Regions from separate parts of the Micromonospora sp. NPDC048999 genome, predicted to be linked through region 1. Evidence: riboswitches for the same ligand, from Rfam matches in the RefSeq annotation. Region 1 holds a riboswitch; each other region holds the start of a gene.
The links. A riboswitch is a leader RNA that binds a small molecule or an ion and turns the genes downstream of it on or off. The one in region 1 is predicted to bind cyclic di-AMP.
Positions count from the first base shown of each region.

Region 2: linked by a shared signal. The riboswitch ahead of AB0C02_RS03085 (NlpC/P60 family protein) and the one ahead of AB0C02_RS22300 (hypothetical protein) in region 1 are both predicted to bind cyclic di-AMP.
Region 3: linked by a shared signal. The riboswitch ahead of AB0C02_RS18130 (C39 family peptidase) and the one ahead of AB0C02_RS22300 (hypothetical protein) in region 1 are both predicted to bind cyclic di-AMP.

Region 1 covers NZ_JBEZFI010000024.1:37,894-44,921, forward strand. Annotated here, with positions in the region: gene AB0C02_RS22280 (cellulose binding domain-containing protein) at 1-345, shown strand, start outside; gene AB0C02_RS22285 (STAS domain-containing protein) at 641-1,000, shown strand; gene AB0C02_RS22290 (SRPBCC family protein) at 1,096-1,548, shown strand; gene AB0C02_RS22295 (hypothetical protein) at 1,550-2,014, opposite strand; gene AB0C02_RS22300 (hypothetical protein) at 2,125-3,183, opposite strand; cyclic di-AMP (ydaO/yuaA leader) riboswitch at 3,188-3,321, opposite strand; gene AB0C02_RS22305 (cation diffusion facilitator family transporter) at 3,465-4,379, opposite strand; gene AB0C02_RS22310 (AAA family ATPase) at 4,453-6,570, opposite strand; gene AB0C02_RS22315 (hypothetical protein) at 6,691-7,020, opposite strand.
Region 2 covers NZ_JBEZFI010000001.1:631,428-638,455, forward strand. Annotated here, with positions in the region: gene dcd (dCTP deaminase) at 1-358, shown strand, start outside; gene AB0C02_RS03085 (NlpC/P60 family protein) at 404-1,315, opposite strand; cyclic di-AMP (ydaO/yuaA leader) riboswitch at 1,451-1,588, opposite strand; gene AB0C02_RS03090 (N-acetylmuramoyl-L-alanine amidase) at 1,824-3,860, shown strand; gene AB0C02_RS03095 (NlpC/P60 family protein) at 3,946-4,959, opposite strand; gene AB0C02_RS03100 ((Fe-S)-binding protein) at 5,270-7,028, opposite strand, start outside.
Region 3 covers NZ_JBEZFI010000015.1:96,037-103,064, reverse strand. Annotated here, with positions in the region: gene AB0C02_RS18145 (CDP-glycerol glycerophosphotransferase family protein) at 1-136, shown strand, start outside; gene AB0C02_RS18140 (cellulose binding domain-containing protein) at 230-673, shown strand; gene AB0C02_RS18135 (alpha/beta fold hydrolase) at 733-1,485, opposite strand; gene AB0C02_RS18130 (C39 family peptidase) at 1,588-2,499, opposite strand; cyclic di-AMP (ydaO/yuaA leader) riboswitch at 2,716-2,857, opposite strand; gene AB0C02_RS18125 (hypothetical protein) at 3,145-3,915, opposite strand; gene AB0C02_RS18120 (hypothetical protein) at 4,098-4,562, opposite strand; gene AB0C02_RS18115 (polysaccharide pyruvyl transferase family protein) at 4,830-6,158, shown strand; gene AB0C02_RS18110 (alpha-ketoglutarate-dependent dioxygenase AlkB) at 6,199-6,834, shown strand; gene AB0C02_RS18105 (solute carrier family 23 protein) at 6,931-7,028, shown strand, end outside.

The sequences.
Region 1 (7,028 bases):
ACGACCGCGCCGCCGACGACCACTCCGCCGCCCGGCAGCGGCTGCACGGCGACGTACCAGGTGACCAACTCGTGGGAGGGCGGCTTCCAGGCCGAGGTGACGGTCCGTAACAACGGCTCGCCGACCAGCGCCTGGTCGGTGTCCTGGACCTTTGCCAACGGGCAGAAGATCACCCAGCTCTGGGGTGGTACGTACACCCAGAGCGGCAGTTCCGTGGTGGTCAAGGACGCCGGCTACAACGGCGCCCTCGGCACGGGGGCCAGCACCAGCTTCGGCTTCCTGGCCGACTGGAGCAAGACCAACTCGGTGCCCACGGCCACCTGCACCCCGACCATCGCCCGCTGACCGGGCCGTACGGTGGCCGTCCCGTCCGCGGGACGGCCACCGTCGTCGGGTCACCGCAAACCATCCCAGGACTGGCGTGGCCGACGGGACGAGGCGGGACCAACCACCCGAACGCGCCGGGGGTCGGCTCCGGGCCGGAGCGGCCCGAAGCGGCTACTCTGGTCGGGATGCCCAGGTGTGCCCAGTCCGCGAATTGCCCGTCCCGAGGGGTGGCGACCGAGGGCATCGGAGGAATACTCTCGGTCGCGGCCCGCGTACTGATGAGGCGCCCGTACGGGCGAGTGGAGGTGCTCGCGTGAGCCTGTCGATCGTGCAATCGGTGTTGCCGGGTGGTGTCATCCAGATCGCCCCGCGGGGCGAGATCGACGTCGACACCGCGTACGAGGTGCGGGAAGCGATCGCTGAGGTGCTCGCGAAGGGCCGCCCGGCCCGGATCGAGCTGAACATGCGGCTGGTCACGTTCATCGACTCGGTCGGCATCAGCGCGATGGTCGCCGGTTTCCAGACCGCCGAGGTCAGCGGCGTGAAGCTGGTGGTCACCGAGCCGAGCCGGTTCGTGCACCGCCAGCTCTGGGTCACCGGCCTGCTGGGCCTCTTCGGCGCGCCCGAGCCCTACTTCGCCGCCGGCGCTCCGCAGGTCCTTCCTGGCGCCTGAGCCGCCCGGCTCCGTACGCTTTTCGTCGGTCGTTGCCAGCCGGGCCCCGGTTAGGCGACGATCGTGCGGATCGCCGACGGCAAGGGGATACGGCGTTGCTCAGCAGCGACACTTTCAGCTACACCGTGCAGGCCCGCTGCACCAGGGCGAACGCGCTCGCCCTGCTCAGCGACCTGACCCGCCAGGGTGAGTTGCATCCGCTGATCGTCCGGGTGCGCTCGCTGCCGCCGCGCCCCGGCGCCCTGGCCAGCTATGCGATCACCGACCGGCTGGAGCTCGGGCCGCTGCACTTCCCGGTCACCTACCAGGCGGACGTGCTGATCGCGACCGAGGACGAGGTGGTGACGGTGGCCCGTCAGCAGCCGGCCACCACCGTCCGCAACCACACCCGGCTGCGGGACGAGCCGGGCGGCGTGGTGCGCGTCGACGTCGAGATCACCCTCTCCGCCCCGGCGCCGCTGTTCGGGTACGCCTTCCGGCAGGCCCGGGCGGCCCACCTCGGCCTCGCCAGCCGGCTCGGGGCCGCCCTGGAGGGGCGGACGGAGTGAGTCAGCTGCGCCGCCGTCCCCACGGCTTGTAGGTGGACAGCACGGTCATGACGATCAGCAGGGTGCTGGAGACCACCGGCGGGATGATGAGGTCCAGTCGGTCCCGGGTGGTGAGGTCCGGGCCCAGCGCGCCGAGCCGGCGCACGGTCGGGGTGAGCAGCAGCAGCACCAGCCCCAGCATCGCCGTGGTGATCGCGAACTTCACCAGCACCCAGCGCCAGCGCAGCAGGCCCCACGGGGTGAGCAGCGCGCTGGCCAGTCCGATCAGCCAGACCGCCACGCTCAGCGGCCCGAAGACGTACGTGACCAGCAGCCCCGCCGCCGGGTAGACCACTGCGGGGTCGGCGCCACGCAGCCCGGCGACGCCGAGGGTGAGTAGCACCAGGTCCGCCCCGAGCCAGCCCAGCGCGGTGACCAGGTGCAGGGTGAGCAGGGCCTTGCGCCCGGCGGGAGACAGTCGGCTCATGCCTGGAGATGTTCGATCCTCGCCGGCCCGCCGTCGTGGGGCGCGCGGCGACATCCGGCGTACGTCGGCGGGCGTAGGTGGGCCCGCCGGGCGGCGGGCCACCGGCGGCCTCAGTACACCGACAGGTGCACGTGGTTGGTGTGGTCGCTGGACGGGTCGCCGTTGCCGCTGGTGTACGCCTTCCACCCGCTGCTGGGCAGCCAGATCTGCTTGAACCAGATCACGTAGAGCACCGCGAGCGGGTCGGCGTTGCGGATGAAGTACGCGGCCAGGTTGTTGCCGTACGTCTTGTCGCCGCCGGTGGCCACCCCGCCGAAGCCGTTCTTCTGGGCGGCGAAGTCGCAGGCCCGGCCCTTCGGGTGCTCGCCGGAGCCGCTGGGCCGGTAGCAGGAGACGTACCGGGTGAACCCGGCCGCCTTGGCCTGTTGAAGCGCGTGCAGCATGCGCGGGGTGATGCAGCCGTTGGCCGGGGTCGGGTCCTTCACGCTGCACGACTCCGAGGGCCACGAGCCGTCGGCGTTGCGCGGCGCCGGCGTGGCGTCGGCCCGGGAGGTGCCCTGCATGCCGCTGCCACCGTCGGTGCTGGTGGCGTTGGTGTTCGCCACCTCCAGCGCGCGTTCCGCCTGCTCCTTGCGCTTGGCCATCACCGTGACCTGCTTGCGCTGTTCCCGGATCTCGGCGCCCAGCGCCGTCTGGGTGCGGTTGGCCCGGTCCCGGGTGTCGATCAGCTCGCGCAGCGCGTGGTCCTCGTGCGCGGCGACCTGTTGCAGGGCGGCGGCCCGGTCCAGGAAGCCCTGCGGGCTGCTGCTGCCGAGCAGGGCCGCGGCGGTGCCGAGCCGCCCGGTCCGGTACGCGACCTCGGCGATCTCGCCGACCTTGGCGTCGCGTACCTCCAGCTCGGCGTTGACCGCCTTGAGCTGGGCGGTGAGCTGCCGCTGCCGTTGCTCCGACCGGTTCAACGCCGCCCGCGCGTCCAGCCAGCCCTTGCTGGCCGCTTCGAGTTGGGCGTGCAGCGCCGGGCTGCCACCCTCGTCGTCGTGGCCGACCGCGAGCAGCCCGGTCGGGGCGGCCGCCGAGGCGGGGGAGAGCGGCGCGGCCGCGACGCCGAGGGCGAGCGCCGCGACGAGCAGGGCCGCCAACCGGGCGGCCGTCCGTCGTACAGGTGCCATGAACGTGTCCTTCCGTCAACCGCCGACCGGGTTAGCTGACGGGTTCGGGACGGAAGATCCCTACCGCTGACGCGGATGCACCCCAGGAACGTGGTTCCCCGGCTCGCCGTGCTGCTGGCGATTAGGCGACGGCCGCCCCCGGCGCCACAGCGCGCCGCCGGGTGGAGACCGCGACCGAGCCTACCGGCCGTACGCCGATCCGGGCCCCGTGGCGGGGATCGAGAATCGGACCAAAGTCGGCATAGATGCACAATAGCCACTTGGATTTAAGATTGCCCTAATTACCACTCCACGGGTCCGCACGCGCCGGCTGACGCTCCGGGTTCGATCTGCAACGTGGCGTGATCGATTCGGAAGTCCTCGTGCAGGGCGGCCCGCGCGGCGGCCAGCACCTCGCCCACCTCGGCGCCGGGGATGGTGGCCAGGTGCGCCGAGGCCACCTCCATGCCGGAGGTGAGCGTCCAGACGTGCAGGTCGTGCACCTCGGCGACGCCGGGGACCGCGGCCAGCCGGTCGCGCACCGCGGTCACCTGGAGGTGCTCCGGGGCAGCCTGCACCAGGATGCGGACCGCGGCCCGGCCGAGCCGCCAGGTACGCGGCAGGATGAACAGCCCGATCGCGACGGCGACCAGCGGGTCGGCCCACCACCAGTCGGTGAACGCGATGACCAGGGCGGCGGCGATCACCCCGAGCGAGCCCAGCAGGTCGCCGAGCACCTCCAGGTACGCCCCGCGCAGGTTGATGCTTTCCTGCGCGCCGGACCGCAGCAGCCCGAACGCGGCCAGGTTGGCGAGCAGGCCGAGCACCGCCACGGCCAGCATCGGCCAGGCGAGCACTTCCGGCGGCTCACCGAACCGGCGGACCGCCTCGACGAGCACGTAGGCGGCGACCGCGCCGAGCAGGACCGCGTTGGCGAGCGCGGCCAGCACCTCCAGCCGGTAGAGCCCGAAGGTGCGCTGCGGGTCGGTGTTGGCCCGTTGGGTGGCGGTGATCGCGGCGAGCGCCATGCCGATGCCGAGCACGTCGGTGAACATGTGCCCGGCGTCGGAGAGCAGGGCCAGCGAACCGGTGGCGAACGCGGCCACCGCCTCGACCAGCATGAGAGCGGTGAGCAGCCCGAACGCGGCCCAGAGCCGACCCCGGTGGCGGTGCGCGGCGTTGGTGACCGTGCCGCTGTGGTCATGACCTGCGCCCACGCCCACACCCTCTCGTTCCGCGCCCCGGCCAGGCCAATCTATGCTCACATCGCAATATGTGCAAGCGAGTGGGTCAGCCGACCGGGTCCAGGGTGGTGAGGCGCTGGGTGGCCCGGGACAGCGCCACGTAGAGCGTTCGCACGCCCGATCCGGGATCGGCCCGGATCTCGCTCGGTGCCACCAGCACCACGCCGTCGTACTCCATGCCCTTGGCCTGGAGGCTGGTCACCACCTGGAGCCGGCCGTCGCCGCGCTCGCCCAGCCAGCCGGCGACCTCGTCCCGGCGCGGCACCGGCGTGATCACGCCGACCGTCCCCTCGACCTCGGCCAGCAGCGCGTCGGCCGCGGCCACGGTCGCGGCGGGCAGCTCGGCGGTGGGCACGGTCTGCTCGACCGGCGGCACCCCGGTGGAGCGCACCGCAGTCGGCAACGCCAGGTCCGGATAGCGACGGCGGATCTCCGCCGCCGCCACCGCGAAGATCTCCGCCGAGTTGCGGTAGTTGGTGGTCAGCTCGTACCGGTGCCGCCGGCGCTGCCCCAGCGCCTGGTCCCGGGCCCGGGTCAGCTCCCCCGGGTCACCCGTCCAGGCGGTCTGCGCCGGGTCACCCACCACCGTCCAGGACGCCAGCCGACCGCGCCGGCCGATCATGCGCCACTGCATCGGCGAGACGTCCTGCGCCTCGTCGACCACCACGTGGGCGTAGTCGCGGTAGTCCTCCGGCCGCTCCCGGGCGGCGGCCCGGGCCGCCCGCTGCCGCTCGGCGAACGTGCTCAGCTCACGGACGCCCCCGGCGAGCTGGAACGGATCACGCTTCGGCTTCGCCCGCCGCACCGGCTTGCCGAGCAGCGCGTCCAGCTCGTCCAGCAGCGCGATGTCGGCGATGGTCAGCCCCTCGGTGTCCAGGGCCCGGTACGCCTCGGTCAGCAGCCGGATCTCCCGGGCCGCGAGGATCCCGTCGGCGTACCGGCGCAGCCGGTCGGGGCGGGCCAGCCAGCCGAGCACGTGCCGCGGGTGCAGCCGGGGCCACCACGCCTTGAGGAACTCGCGGAATTCCGGTCGTTCGATGATCTCGTCCTCGAACGCGGGCTGCTCCGGCAGCCGGCCGATCCGCAGCCCCCGAGCCTGGGCGTACAGGGCGGCGAGTACGGCGTCGAAGCCGACTCGGCGCACCTCGTTGCGGCGTGCGCCGCGCGCCAGCGCCCGGTCCCGAATCGCGTCCAACTCGGCCCGGCCCAGCCGGAGCAGCTCGCCCCGATAGAGCAGGCGCAGCTCGGTGGGGGAGTCCGGCACCGCGTCCCGCACCGCGCGTTCCAGCACCCGGCGCATCCGCAGCGACCCCTTCACGGCCGCCACCTCGGGCGGGTCGGTACGGGTCGCCGACATGCCCGGAAAGAGCGAGCCGAGCGAGTGCAGGGTGGCGGTCTCCTCGCCGAGCGAGGGCAGCACGGAGGCGATGTACTCGACGAACACGCCGGACGGGCCGACCACCAGGATCCCGCCGCCGGCGTACCGGGCCCGTTCGGAGTAGAGCAGGTACGCGGCCCGGTGCAGCGCGACCGCGGTCTTGCCGGTGCCCGGGCCGCCGGAGACGATCGTGACCCCCGAGCCGGGGGAGCGGATCGCCTCGTCCTGCTCCCGCTGGATGGTGGCGACGATGTCCCGCATGCCCCGCCCGGTGGCCCGGGACAGGCTGGCCAGCAGCGCACCGTCGCCGACCACCGCCAGGTCCGGCGGCGCCGACTCCGGGTCGAGCAGGTCGTCCTCGATCCGGGTTACCCGCTCCGCCGATGACTGGATGGTGCGCCGGCGCACCACGCCCATCGGCTCGGCCGGGGTGGCCCGGTAGAAGGCGGCGGCGGCCGGTGCCCGCCAGTCCACCACCAGCGTCTCGGCGTTCTGCCCGCGCACCCCTAGCCGGCCCACGTGCAGCACCTGCCGGGTACGCAGGTCGAGCCGGCCGAACACCAGCCCCTCGTGCTCGGCGTCCAGCACGTGCCGGCGCTGCGCGGCGTGAAACACCATGGCGTCCCGCTCCACCAACGCGCCGAAGTTGCCGACCCCGGCCAGCCGGTAGCCCTCCCGCTCGGCGTCGGCGGCGGCCTTGCGTAGTTCCGCCAACCGGGCGTACACCCGGTCGAGATGTCGCTGTTCGACGGCGATCTCCCGGTCCAGGGTGGTTTGGTCGCTCAAGGCGGGGGCTCCTGTGGTCATGCGGCGGGCACGGTGGGCTGAATGAGGGTACGGGCCGGAGACGACGAACCGCCCGCCGGGACGACCCGGCGGGCGGTTCGAGTGACGCGGGTGAGGGACTCAGCCCTCGAAGACACCGGCCTCGACGAGGCGCTTCTCGGTGGCGTCCCAGCCGTGCTCGGGGTAGGCGGCGGCGAGGCCGCTGAGCTCGGCGCGGACCTTGGCGGCGTGGCCGGCCGCGGCCAGCGTCCGGATCTCCTCGACGAAGGCCTCGGAGTCGGTGCGCAGGTGCGCGGTCTTGCCGTTGGTCAGGTTGCGCACGTAGGCGTGCTTGCCGCCGTTGAGCGGGATCACGTACTTGAACTCGCCCAGCACGCTGAGGGCGCCACCCTGGCCAGCCTGGCCGGCCCGGACTGACGCGCGCGCGGTCTTAGAGGTGTTGCTCGCCACGGAGGTAC
Region 2 (7,028 bases), on a different contig from region 1:
GCACCCGGGCGAGTTCGTGCTCGCCTCCACGCTTGAGGTGATCTCGCTCGGCGACCAACTCGCCGGGCGCCTGGAAGGCAAGTCGTCGCTCGGGCGGCTCGGGCTGCTCACCCACTCGACCGCCGGCTTCATCGACCCGGGCTTCTCCGGGCACGTCACGCTGGAGCTCTCCAACGTGGCGAACCTGCCGATCACCCTCTGGCCCGGCATGAAGATCGGCCAGCTCTGCATCTTCCGGCTCTCCTCGCCGGCCGAGCACCCGTACGGCTCGGCGGTCTACGGCTCGCGCTACCAGGGGCAGCGTGGCCCGACCCCGAGCCGGTCCTGGCAGAACTGGCGGACCTGGCCGACCCGCTGAACACCGAGCAGGGGCCCCCGCGACGCGGGAGCCCCTGCAAACCGGTCAGCCCGGGCGGCCGTAGCTGTTGATCTGGCCGTCGTCGACGCGTTTCATCGTGATCGGTTTGCCCGACTCGGAGGCGTGCACCACCCAGCCGTCGCCGACGTACATCGCGACGTGGTGTATGTCGCTGTAGTAGAAGACCAGGTCACCGGGGCGCAGCTCGGCGCGGCTGACCCGCTGGGTGACGTCGTGCTGCTGCCGGGCGTTGTGCGGCAGTGAGACGCCGGCCTTGGCCCAGGCCGCCATCGTCAGACCGGAGCAGTCGTAGTGGTCGGGGCCGGCGGCCCCCCAGACGTAGATCTTGCCGATCTGGGCGCAGGCGAACTTGACCGCCACCCCGGCGGGGCCACCCGGGTAACCGGCGGGGCAGGGCGCCGGGCGCAGCGGGCCGCCGCCACCGTTGCCGTACACCTTGAGCCGTAGCTTCTGCAGCCGGGCGATCTCCGCGTCGATCTGCTTCTTCCGGGCCGCGAGCTGGGCCTCGGTCCGGGCCAGCTGGGCGATCATGTCGTCCAGCGACTTCTTCTTCGCGGCCAACTGGTCGCGCAGGTCGGCCACGGCCTGCACCTGCTGCTGCTGGCGGTACGCGAAGCGGTCGAGCAGTTCCAGGCTGTCGACCAGCTCACCGGGCGACCGGCTGCCCAGCAGCGCGTTGACGGTGGAGATGGTGTCGCCCTTGTACGCGTCGGCGGCGAGACCGCCGACCTGCCGGAGGGCCTGGTCGACCTGGGCCTGCAACGGGGCGATCTGCTTGGCCAGCGTGGCGGCCTGCTTGCGCTTGGCGGCGAGGTCCTCGCGGGTGGCGTTGACCTGCTCGATGATCGGTTCGAGCTTGTTCCAGTCCTGGTCGATCTGGCGCTCGATCTCGGTGACGGATGGTTCGGCGTGTGCCGCCGTGGCGCCACCGGTCAAGACGACGGCGGTGCCGGCCAGTGCGGCGAGGGCGGTGGTTAAGCGGGACCAGCGTGAACGCGGCGCAGCCGCCGACCGGTCGACCGACCGGACCGACGGTGGCCGCGGGGCATGGTGTGCCACCGGGCTCCGTACTCCTTCTTCCCTGACCGCCTACCGGGTTAGCTGACGGGTTCGGGCGGGAAGGGAGTCGCCCTACCGCACCGCGGTGCGGATTCACCCCAGGTACCTGGTTCCCCGGCTCGCCCGGAGGCGACTCGGCGGTGTCGGACCGTCACCGCCCGGGTTGGACGGTGGACCTACGGTCGACGACTGACCAGAGTAGGGACCGTCGTTATCGATCCGCAACCCGCGACGCCGTGACACACCGTACGCGAATTTCCAACCACGATCGGATGCGGTGAAGGTTTCCTTCGGGTCGCATCGTTATTCGGAAAGGTGTTGACCAGAACCCAGGTACGGAGTGAGGGTGAACCAGCAGTGACCCCGATCTCTATCTGGAGGTTCGATGCACCTCACAGCCCTGCCGTCGCGCAGACGGATGCTGCTGGCCGCCGCCGTCGCGGCGGCCACCGCTCTCGCGACCAGCGGTCCCACCGCGGCGGCGCCCCCCGCCGGTGGAAACAGCGACAGCCAGAACCGCCAGCAGCAGTACGCCGCAGCGGCAGCCGAGTACGGCGTGCCGCAGGGCGTGCTGCTCGGCGTCTCGTACCTGGAATCCCGTTGGGACACCCACCCGGGCCAGCCCAGCACCAGCGGCGGCTACGGCCCGATGCACCTGACCGACGCCGCGCAGGTCGCCTCGACGCCGTCCAGTTCCCACGTCGACGAAAACGAGGACCCCCGGGGCGACGAGTCCCGGCCGCTCTCCCTCGACCCGGCGATTGCGGCCCAGCCGAGCGGCGACGCACTGCCGCAGGCGTCGCTGCAGACCCTCGACGCCGCCGCCGACCTCACCGGCGAGTCGAAGGAGACGCTGCGCACCGACGCCGACGCCAACATCCGGGGCGGGGCGGCGCTGCTCGCGTCGTACCAGCGGGAGCTGGGTGGGCCGGTCGGCGCGGGCAGCGACCCGGCGGCCTGGTACGGCGCGGTGGCCCGGTATTCCGGCGCGGACACCGAGGACGCCGCGGCGGCCTTCGCCGACGAGGTGTACGACCAGCTCGGCCAGGGTGCCAGCCGGACCACCGACGACGGCCAGCGGGTAACCCTCGCCGCCACGACGGTGAAGCCGGACGAGTCCGGGCTGCACAAGCTCGGGCTGCGCCGCGCCGAGCGGCCGGACGGCCTGGAGTGCCCGGTCCGGCTGGCCTGCGAGTGGATCCCCGCGCCGTACGCGAAGCTCAGCGCGGACCCGGGCGACTACGGCAACTACGACGTCGGCAACCGGCCGGCCCAGCAGAAGATCGAGTACATCATCATCCACGACACCGAGGGCTACTTCGGTCCCAGCGTCGACCTCGTCAAGCGGGCCGACTACCTCGGCTGGCACTACACGCTGCGCTCGGTGGACGGCTACATCGCCCAGCACATCAAGGCGAAGAACGTCGGCTGGCACGCCGGCAACTGGTACGTCAACGCCAAGTCGATCGGCATCGAGCACGAGGGTTTCGCCGGCCACGGCACCTGGTACACCGAGGCGATGTACCGGACCTCGGCCAAGCTGGTCCGGCACCTGGCGCTGAGCTTCCAGATCCCGCTGGACCGGCAGCACATCCTGGGCCACGACAACGTCCCCGGCATCACCGCCGCAAATGTGGCCGGGATGCACTGGGACCCGGGCCCGTACTGGGACTGGTCGCACTACTTCGACCTGATGAAGGCGCCGTTCAAGGGCACCGGGACCCCGCACACCGGGCTGGTCACCATCGACCCGGACTACGCCACCAACCAGCCGGCCTTCACCGGCTGCAACCGGCAGCCCCCGGGCGTCCCGAATCCCCTGCCGCCGATCCAGCCCTGCCCGCTGCGCGGCTCCTCCTCGGTCATCCTGCGCACCGGCCCGAGCCCGACCGCGCCGCTGGTCAACGACCTGGGGCTGCAGCCGAACGGCCAGCCGAACACCATGTACATCTCCGACCACGGCGCCCGCGCCTCGGCCGGCCAGACGTACGCCCTCGCCGACCGGCAGGGCGACTGGACGGCGATCTGGTACCTCGGCCAGAAGGCGTGGTTCCACAACCCGGCCTCGGCGCCGACCGCGAAGTGGGCGAACGGCTTCGTGGTGACCCCCAAGCCGGGCAAGACCACCATCCCGGTGTACGGGCGGGCCTACCCGGAGCAGGTGGCCTACCCGTCCACGATTCCCTACCAGGCCATCTCCCCGCTGCAGTACACCTTCCCGGCGGGCCAGCGGTACGCGGTCGGCGGCGTCCTGCCGAGCGAGTACTACCGGGCCGTGTCGTTCGACGGCTCGGCGCCGGGTGACCGGACGATCGTCCGCGGCAAGATGCAGTACGTGCAGATCCAGTTCGGCCACCGGGTGATGTACGTCAACCTCGATGACGTGCAGATCCAGCCGGCGGCGGTCGGCGCTCCGCGCTGACCCTGGACGCGACGAAGGCCCCCGGTCTGGACCGGGGGCCTTCGTGCTGGTCGACAGGGTCAGCCGACAGAGTCAGCCGGCAGGGTCAGTAGGGCCGGCGGAAGCCGGCGACCGGCTGGTAGCTGATCTGCGCCACCTGCACCGGTTGCCCGGTCCGTGGCGCGTGCACCATCAGCCCGTTGCCGAGATAGAGCCCGACATGGTGCAGGTCGCTGTAGAAGAAGACCAGGTCACCGGGGCGCGCCTCGGCGCGGGAGACGGCCTTGCCCTCGTTCCACTGCGCGCCGGTGAAGTGGGTCAGGTAGATCCCCGCCGCCTTGTACGCGAACTGGGTGAGGCCGGAGCAGTCGAACGTGTTCGGGCCGGTGGCACCCCACACGTACCAGCTGCCGACCTTGCTGCAGGCGGTCCTGATGGCGGTCTGCGCGGCGGCGGCGATCACGCCGTCGATCTTCGGGCAGCCGTCGACCCGCACCGACGACTTCGGCAGCATCCCCTTCAGCCGCGTCATCTCAGCGTCGATGTGCTTCTTCTTGGCTGCCAGCTCGTCGCGCTGCTTGATCTGGGCGGCGATCAACGTGTCCAGCTTCTGCTTCTGCGCGTTGTACTTGTCGCGGATGGCGAGCACGCTCTCGACCTGCTTGCGCTGCTGCTGGGCCAGCCGGTCGAGGATGACGAGTTGCTCGGCGAGGGTACCCGGCTTGGTGCTCACCAGCAGGGCACCGATCTCCTGCGAGGGGCCGCTCATGTAGTAGTGGGCGGCGATGTCGCCGACCTTGTTCATCGCCAGGGCCGACTCCAGCTCCAGCGGCACCATCTTCTTTTCGAGATCCGCCGACTTCTTCTGGTTGACCTTGAGCTGGGCGCGAACCTTGTTGTAGCTCTCGATGGTGGGCTCGAGCTGTTCCCACTGCTTGTCGATCTGGGCGTCGATCTCGTCCACCGACGGCGGTGCCGCGTGCGCCGGCGCCGCCAGCAGCCCGGCGCCGACCGCGACGGCCGCGACCAGGGTGAGGAGACGGCGTACGACCCGGCGCGTTCCGATCGGTCGGAGCGGGGGATGGCTCGGGGCGTGACGATCAGGAGGCATGGTTGCCACCGGCACGGACTCCTTTTGCAACCGACCGCCGGGCGCCTCGGGTGAGGGAGGGTCGAGGCAGACGACCACAGCGGTCGGTGCCCCACCTTAGGGAAGGTGACCGGGTGGAATCAAGGCGACCGTTTACTCAGTCACGTACGCGCTATCACTCGCACACAAAGGGTATTCATTACCCTGTCAGCCATTGTCGTCAATTCGCCATCGGGGAGGGCAGGACCGCCACCACCACCGCCGGCTCCTGACCGCGACGGCGGTGGCACCTCGCGTGGGTGCCACCGCCGTCGCGGTTGCGCCGGTCCCGGCGTACGCCTCAGCCGGCGACCGGCTCGGCCTCCTTGTCACCGGCCGTGGCCTCCGGCTTGACCGAGCGGAGCAGCACGCTGGCCACGTCGACGACCTCGACCTGCTCGCCGGCGCCCTTGCCGTTGACCCCGTCGCTGAGCATCGTCGAGCAGAACGGGCAGCCGACCGCGATGGTCTTCGCCCCGGTGGACATGGCCTCCTCGACCCGGTCCACGTTGATCCGCTTGCCGATCTTCTCCTCCATCCACATCCGGGCACCGCCGGCGCCGCAGCAGAAGGAGCGCTCGCTGTTCCGCGGCATCTCGGTGATCTCGGCGGAACCGAGGGCGGCGCCGAGCACCTCGCGCGGCGGGGTGAAGACCCGGTTGTGCCGGCCCAGGTAGCAGGGGTCGTGGTAGGTCAGGCCGCCGTCGACCGGTTGCACCGGGGTGAGCTTGCCGGTGGCGACCAGGTGGGCCAGGAGCTGGGTGTGGTGCACCACCTCGAACTCGCCGCCGAGCTGGCCGTACTCGTTGCCCAGCGTGTTGAAGCAGTGCGGGCAGGTGGCGACGATCTTGCGCTTGCTCTTCTCCCGGCCCTCGAACGCCTCGTTCAGCGTCTCGACGTTCTGCTGGGCGAGCATCTGGAAGACGAACTCGTTGCCGATCCGGCGGGCCGGGTCACCGGTGCAGGTCTCACCCTCGCCGAGGATGGCGAAGGAGACGCCCGCCTCGTGCAGCAGCGTGGCGACCGCCCGGGTGGTCTTCTTGGCCCGGTCCTCGAACGCGCCGGCACAGCCGACCCAGAACAGGTACTCGAAGTCCTCGACCTCGCCGACCCGCGGCACCTCGAAGTCGAGGCCCTTGGTCCAGTCCTCGCGGGTGTTCTGCGGGGCGCCCCACGGGTTGCCCTTGTTCTCCAGGTTGCGCAGCATGACGCCGGCCTCGGAGGGGAAGCTCGACTCGATCAGCACCTGGTATCGGCGCATGTCGACGATGTGGTCGACGTGCTCGATGTCCACCGGGCACTGCTCGACGCAGGCGCCGCAGGTGGTGCACGACCAGAGCACGTCCGGGTCGATGACGCCACCCTCGGCGGCGGTGCCGATCAGCGGCCGGTCGGCCTCGGCCAGGGCCAGTACGTCGACGTTCGCGAGCTGCTCCTCGGTGGCCTTCTCCTCGCCGGTCAGGTCCTTGCCGCCGCCGGCGAGCAGGTAGGGCGCCTTGGCGTACGCGTGGTCCCGCAGGCTCAGCACGAGCAGCTTCGGCGACAGCGGCTTGCCGGTGTTCCAGGCCGGGCACTGCGACTGGCAGCGGCCACACTCGGTGCAGGTGCTGAAGTCGAGCAGGCCCTTCCAGGTGAACTGCTCGACCTGGGCGACGCCGAACTGATCCTTCTCCGGGTCGGCCTCCTCGAAGTCGAGCGGCTTGCCGTCGCTCATCATCGGCCGCAGCGCGCCGAGGCCGGAGCCAGCCGGCTTCTCCGGCTCCCGCTTGAAGAAGATGTTGGGGAACGCCAGGAAGCGGTGCCAGGCGACGCCCATGGTCACGTTCAGCGAGATCACGATGAGCCAGGTCATCGAGATGACGATCTTGACGAGGGCGGCGACGCTGACGCCGGCCGTCCAGGCCGGGAGCGCGCCGCCGAGGGCGTGGCTGACCGGGGTGGCCCAAGCCGGGTACGCGAACTGGTCGGTGGCGACCTTGAAGCCACGGATCAGGAACCCGAAGATCAGGACCAGCAGCACGACCCACTCGACGAAGTAGCCCTGCCACATGGTGGAGCCG
Region 3 (7,028 bases), on a different contig from region 1:
CTTCCCCACCGAGGCGTACGCCGAGGCGTTCCTCGACGCCGCCCGCCGCGAACTCGACCCCGGCTGGACTCCGCCGGGGCCAGGGCGCGCCGACACCGTCGCCCGCGCCGGCGCGCCGCTGCACCCCACCGCCTGACGCCTACGGGAACCTCTGGCCGAGCGGACATTCCATCGGTCATTATGGATTTCTTGGCACCTCTCGATGCCATCAGTCCAGAGGAGGTTTCCCGTGCCCAGTCGCCCGACCCGACCGGCTCGTTGGTGGGCCCGCATCCTGGCCCTGCCGCTCCTCGTCACCATCCTGGCCTCTGGTGGCACCGCCGCTCACGCGACGAAGAATGCCGAGACACCGACCCTACTCAGCGCCGATCCGACCGCCAGCTGCATCGTGCGGGCCTCGTTGGACGGGGCGATCGTGTGGGTGACGGTCGGCACCATCAACCCACCGACGATCGACGGCTGGACACTGAGCTGGGCCATGCCGAACTCGCAACCGATCGTGGCGCTCTGGAACGCCACGCTGATCAGTCACACCAACGGCACCGTCGTCGTCCAGGATGCCGGCTGGAACTCAGTTATCGCACCGGGAGCCCAGCCGCTCATCGGGTACATCGCCAACGGCATCGTGCCGCCCAGCCGGTTCGCGCTGAACCGCATGCCCTGCCTGACCTAGGAGGCACGACGGACGGTTGAGCGGCCACCGATCACGCCGTCGCTGTCTACGGATCCCGGTCAGAGATACGGGTCGAGGAGGGCGAGGACGGCCTCCGGATCCTCGACGTGCGCGTTGTGGCCCAGCCCCGGCAGCGTGACCACCGGGACACCCAGCTCCTTGAGCTGCGCGTCGCTCACCATCGGGTCCTGCTCGCCCCGGGCCAACAGCACCGGCACGTCGGTCGCGGCAAGCAGGGCCGGCAGTCCCGGCTCCCCCACCGCGAACGCGGCCGGATCCATGGCCAGCCGCCAGCGGCCGTCCTCGCGGCGCAGCCCGGCGTCCACCACCGGGTCGTCGGGGACGAAGAGCCCGGCCAGCCCGGCGACCCGCAGGTAGCGGCGGGCCGCCTCGTCCCGGCTGGCGAACCAGGTCACCGGCCGCTCGGCCAGCTCACGGGCCTTGCCCAGCTCGGCCGGCGTCCAGCCGACCTTGATGCCCAGCCCGATCACCGCGTCGACCGGCAGCCGCCGCGACCGCGCGGCCAACGCCAGTGCCACCACCCCGCCGAGCGAGTGCCCGAGCAGCACCAACCGGTCCCGGGGGCCGAGTCGCTCAGCCAACGGGCCGAGCCCCGCCACCACCCGCTCCGCGAGGGCCTCGAAGGAGTACGCCGGCAGCGGCGGCGACCAGCCGTGGCCGGCCAGGTCGGGAGCGAGCCAGCGGCCCGCCCAGCGGCGCTCCAGCAGCGGCGCCCAGGGCAGCCACACCTCGCCGGTGGCGCCCAGGCCGTGCAGCAGCAGCAGCTGGCGAGTACCCGTCTCATCGGCCATACGGCGCAGTGTGCCACCGGACCGGCGCGACACGCGAGACACCCGCGTACGGAGTCGGGCACCGGCTCGCAGGAGCCGGTGCCCGACGGGGGGAGGGTGGGATCAGGCCGAGTAGCCGCGGGTGGCGGCCCAGTTCGCCAGGTTGATGGTGGTGATCCAGTACGACGGCACCGACGGGTTCGCCGAGTCGGCGATCAGCGCGGTCCGGCCGTCGTCCTTGTAGCCGACCACGGCGATGTAGTGGCCGCCGGGGAACGAGTGCCAGCCGCCGCTGGTGTCGGTGGCGGAGCCGGCGATGTTGACCACGACGCCCCGGCCGTCGCCGATCGCGTTGACCAGGTCGGCCTGGAGCTGGTCCATCTGCGCCGGGGTCGCGGCCTGGCCGGAGATCATGTGCGTCTGGTACGGGCTGCCCTTGACCATCTGGTTCAAGCCCCGGGTGGTGTCCTCGGCGGAGTCCGTGCCGTTCACGCCGGCGTGCAGCGGGACGGCCATCGCGTCCTGGGTGGTCTCGATGCCGGTCGCGCTCAGGGCGTTACGCACCGCGGCCGGGCCGCAGTTCCAGTAGGCGGTCTGCGCCTGGTAGTCGTAGTCGAGCACCTTGGTCGACGGCGGCTTCGGCTGCTCCGCGGGGGTCACATCCGGGTCCGCCTTGGCGGTGCTGGGCTTCGCCGACGGCGACGCGCTCGGCGAGTCGGACGGCGCGGCGGACGGAGAGTCGGACGGCGCGGCCGACGGCGACGGACTCGGCGAGTCGGACGGGGAGGGGGCAGCAGCGGCGGCTTGCACCTCGCCGTTGGCGGCGACCTCGACGGGCTGGGGGGCCAGCTCGGCGACGGCGGCCGTGCGCTCCTGGCGGACGGGCGCCTCGTCGCCGGTGGTCAGCGCGGCAGCGGTCCCGCCGGCCAGCACGAGGGCCGCTGCGGAGCCGGCAACGATCTGGTACGAGCGCTCGGTCGCGAGGCGTCGCAGTTGACGCTTCAGCCGCAGTTCAAGGTTCAGACGGTGCTTCACGTGTTCCTCCACGGGGTCCTGAGCGGGCACACGCCGGCCCGACGTGCGGAGGAACTCACGCACGTTTCTGGGCGGGATGCCGCGGGAAGGGGACGAGCCCGGTGGACCGGGCTACGGGGGCGGTTACCGGAATCCGACTCGCCGGTCAGGCGAGCAAGGGCACCGCGACGCCGTGGAGGATTGGGGAGGAACGGGGGGTGGTGCGCACGAGGCTGGCACTCCTTCCGTAACCGCCTACCGGGTTAGCTGACGGATTCGGGCGGGAAGTACGCCCTACCGCGGGCCGTAGCTCGCGGATTCACCCCGGTGTTGCTCTGGGTCCCCGGTTCGTGAGATCACGATTGAGCGGGTCGGCACGGCGTCGCCATCTGCGATCGGGAACCGCACCGGACGCGCCGACACTACCGGCGGGTCTGCCATCTGCCAAGCGCTCCCACCTGCTTAAACATCGGAATCGGCGGTGCCGACCGGAACAGCGAGCGACTGACGCTACTCAATGGGACGAGCAGTTATCGCGGAACCGTCGGGCGTGAATCGGACATCGGGTGGACGATCGGCCCGGAATCGCGGGATCGATCACCCGAGCCGACCCGGATGACCGTTTCTCCGCTCGGGTGAGCTGGCTCACCGGATTTGGGTAACGATTCAGCCGACCCGCGCCGGACGGAAGCGGGCGGCGCGGACGCCGGCCGGTACAGCCGCGCGAGCCGGGGCCACCGGCCCGGTGCCGCGCACCGGGACCGGGCCGGGGCGCAGCGCCGCGGCGGCGGCGTACGCCTCGGCGGCCAGGGTCCGGGCTGCGTCGACGGCCACCTCGGCGTCGCGCCACGCCCGCTGCTCCCGCTCGGCGGCGGCTCGCCAGCCGGCCCGCCGGCCGTCGCGTACTGCCCGGGCCAGGACGATCTCCTGCTCGGCCGGGTGCCGCCGCGGGTCCCACCCGTTGCGGCCGGCGAGGACGTCGGCGAGTTGCCGAGCGGTCAGATCGCCCCGCCAGTGCGCCGCCATCGCCGCGCGGTGCAGCCACCGCTCCCGGGCCGCGTACTCGGCCGGCGTGCGCGGGGTACGCGGCTCGGGCAGCACGGCGGTGCCGGCGAGGCGTCGGGCGGTCGCCTCGGCCCCGTCGTACGCCCGCCAGGCCCGCTCGGCCGCCGCCTGGACGGTCAGCCACTGCTCGCGACGCCGGCGGGCGCTCTGCGCGGCCCCGGCGGCGGCCACCGCCACCTCGTCGGCGTACCGGCGCAGGTCGGCGCGGCGGGCCGCCTCCTCGGCGGCCGGATCGGGGCCGGGATCCATCGGGCGTTCCGGCCGGGTGACCAGCACGGCCAGCACGGCCAGGGCGAGCACGAGCAGGATCGACCAGATGGCGACGGCTGCGGGGACACCGGTGAGGAAGTGGTAGAGAACGGTCTTCTGCATGGTCGGCACCTCACGGGAACGACGTGGCAAGAGGTCCGCACGAGCGCCCGGGGCGGGGCGCGACCGGGGGTGGGCGCCGCCGGGGCCGCCGTCGGGCAGGTGCGGGTGAGGGTTCGGTCGGTACGGCGAACACGGGCCGTGGCCCGCGAGGTCGTCGACGGGCCGGGCGGGCCCGGGAACCGTCAGCGGGCCGGCGGGGCCCGGGAGCCGACGGCCGCCGGGAGCAGCCCGGTCAGGACGGGCTGCCGGTCCACCGGGGCGACCTCGACCCCGCGCCGTGCCGCCGGGTCGGGCACGCCGACCGGGATGCCCACCGCGCCGAAGCCGGGCCCCTGCTGTCCAGCGCGCGCGTCGGAGCCGACCACGGCGCCGGACGCGGCCGGGCCGGCCGCCTCGGCGGCCGAATCGGACCAGCGGATCAGGACCCGGCGGGCGGAACCGGGCTCGGGGCTGCCGGGGCGCGCCGCCCGCAGGGTCGGCGGGTCGACGGCGAGGGTGTTGGCGGCCGCCTGAGCCGCCACGGCCGGGCCGAGGGGCACCGCGGCGGCGCCGAGGGAACAGGAGACGACCACGGCCAGGCTGGCCAGCATGCGGGCCGTCCAGCGCGCCACCCACCACATGGGACAGGTGAGCACGATCGGAAGCACGGGCCCCAAATTACCGCCGAAACGACCGGAACGCACCTTCGCCGGGCGTGTCGCACCGGCCGGCCCGGGGGGTGCCGAACCGGACAAACGGCGGGTGCGCGGGGCGCGGAGCGCGACGGGCCGGCCGCCCGATGAGCGGATTTCCATCGAGTTCACCCGATGGCCTAAAATCGCGGTTCCTGCATGGAACGGGGATCGCACGCTGGCCGGGCCGGTCCGGTTCCCGCCGGGCACGCGGTGCCCGGGATGGAAGGTGGACAGCTCCGGATGCATCAGCGGATTTTTCTGCGCGGCCGCAAGGGCCCGTTCGACGTCATCACCCCGGAGGATACCTTCGAACGGAACTGGATCGGCGACAACAACGGAAACCTGGTCTTCAGTCACGCCGCGTACAAGCTGCTGGCCACCTCGACGGCGGAGATCACCCCGTCGCGGTGGTTCCGGCCCGACCCGCGCACCGCGGCCGAGATCAACGAGAAGTACGACGTTTTCGTGGTCCCGCTGGCCAACGCGTTCCGGCGCAGCTACGCGCACCGGCTGGAGTCGATGACCCGGCTGATCGAGCGGTTGAAGATCCCGGTGGTGGTGCTCGGGGTCGGGGTGCAGACCAACGTCGACGGCGACCGGGAGTACCTGCGCCCGATCGACAAGCCGGTGAGCGCGTTCTGTCGGGCGGTGCTCGACCGCTCGCACAGCATCGGCGTACGCGGCGAGGTCACCGAGGACTACCTGCGCACCCTGGGGTTCTCCGCGGTGGAGCAGATCGGCTGTCCGTCGATGTTCCTGCACGGTGACAGCTTCCGGATCGACAAGCCGAAGGCGTCGCTGGGCACCGACGACCGGATCGCGCTCACCATCTCGCCGTACGTCTCCTCGATGGCCAAGATCGTCAGCCACCACCACCAGCGCTACCCGAACCTGCGCTACCTGCCGCAGGACCTGAAGACCCTCGGCACGCTGCTCTACGGCGACGCCGCCGAGCAGCGGGGCAAGCAGAGCGGCATTCCGGTGCACACCTCGCACCCGCTCTTCGTCGAGGACAAGGTGCGGATGTTCGTCGATCCGTGGACCTGGATGTCGTACCTTTCCGGGTTCGACTTCGCCTTCGGCACCCGGATCCACGGCACCATCACGGCGCTGCTCGCCGGCATTCCCGGCTACCTCTTCGCGCACGACTCGCGCACCCTGGAGCTGGCCCGCTACTTCGGCATCCCGTACCGGATCATGCGCGACGTCCCAGCGGACGTCGACGCCGCCGACCTCTACGCGGAGGCCGACTACACGAGCTTCAACGAGGGCCACAAAGCCCGCTTCACGCGGATCATCGACTTCCTCGCCCGACACGATCTCGGCAACGTCTTCGCCGACGGGGACAGCGCCGCCCGCTTCGACCAGCGGGTCCGCGAGACCACCTACCCGCCCGCGGTGCGGCCGGCCACCGCCACCGCCACCGAGGACCTGCTGACCCGGATCCAGTTGCTGCGGGACCAGAACAAGACGATGCAGGAAACCATCGACTCGCTGCAGGCCCAGCAGTTGCGCGAGCGGGTACGGCAGGCCGTCCGGGGACCGGTCCGCCGGATGCTGCGGCGCTGATCCTCGTACGCCTGTTCGATCGCCGGGTAGGATCGGCGACGTGCCCGACCTCGCGTACCAGCCCTCGATGCTCGACTTCGCCGCGCAGGGGCCGGCTCTGGGCCCGCTCGCCGGCCGGCTGCGCCGGCACCAGCTGAGCCACGGCGCCTGGGTCGACCACCTGCCGGGCTGGGTACGGGGCTCCGACCCGGTGCTCGACGTCCTGCTGCGCGACGTCCCCTGGCGGGCCGAGCGCCGCACCATGTACGACAACGAGGTCGACGTCCCCCGCCTGCTCTGCTGGTACGCCGCCGGACGGCCGCTGCCCCACCCGGTGCTCACGGCGGCGCGCGCGGCGCTCACCCGGCACTACGCGGCCGAGTTGGGTGAGCCCTTCGTCACCGCCGGGATGTGCCTCTACCGCGACGGCCGAGACAGCGTCGCCTGGCACGGCGACACCCTGGGCCGGTCGGCCCACGTCGACACCATGGTCGCCATCGTCTCCTTCGGCTCCCCGCGTCCACTCCTGTTGCGTTCCCGCGGCGGCGGGCCGAGTCTGCGCTTCCCGCTCGGCCACGGCGACCTGGTGATCATGGGCGGCTCCTGCCAGCGCACCTGGGAGCACGCCGTGCCGAAGACCGCCCGGCCGGTCGGTCCCCGGGTCAGCGTCCAGTTCCGTCCGACCGGGGTGGCCTGACACCAGCCGGCTCCGGGCCGCGCCCGGCGCCGTGATACAAACAGCTCTCAGGGTCGAGATCACGCCCCCGTCACCTCTCGACGCGAAGGGCGCAGCATGACCCAGTCCCCCACCGAGCCGCGATCCGGCTGGTCTCCCTGGCAGCTACACGGCGACGGCCGGTCCGTCCGGCCCGGCGACGTGGTGCATCCCGA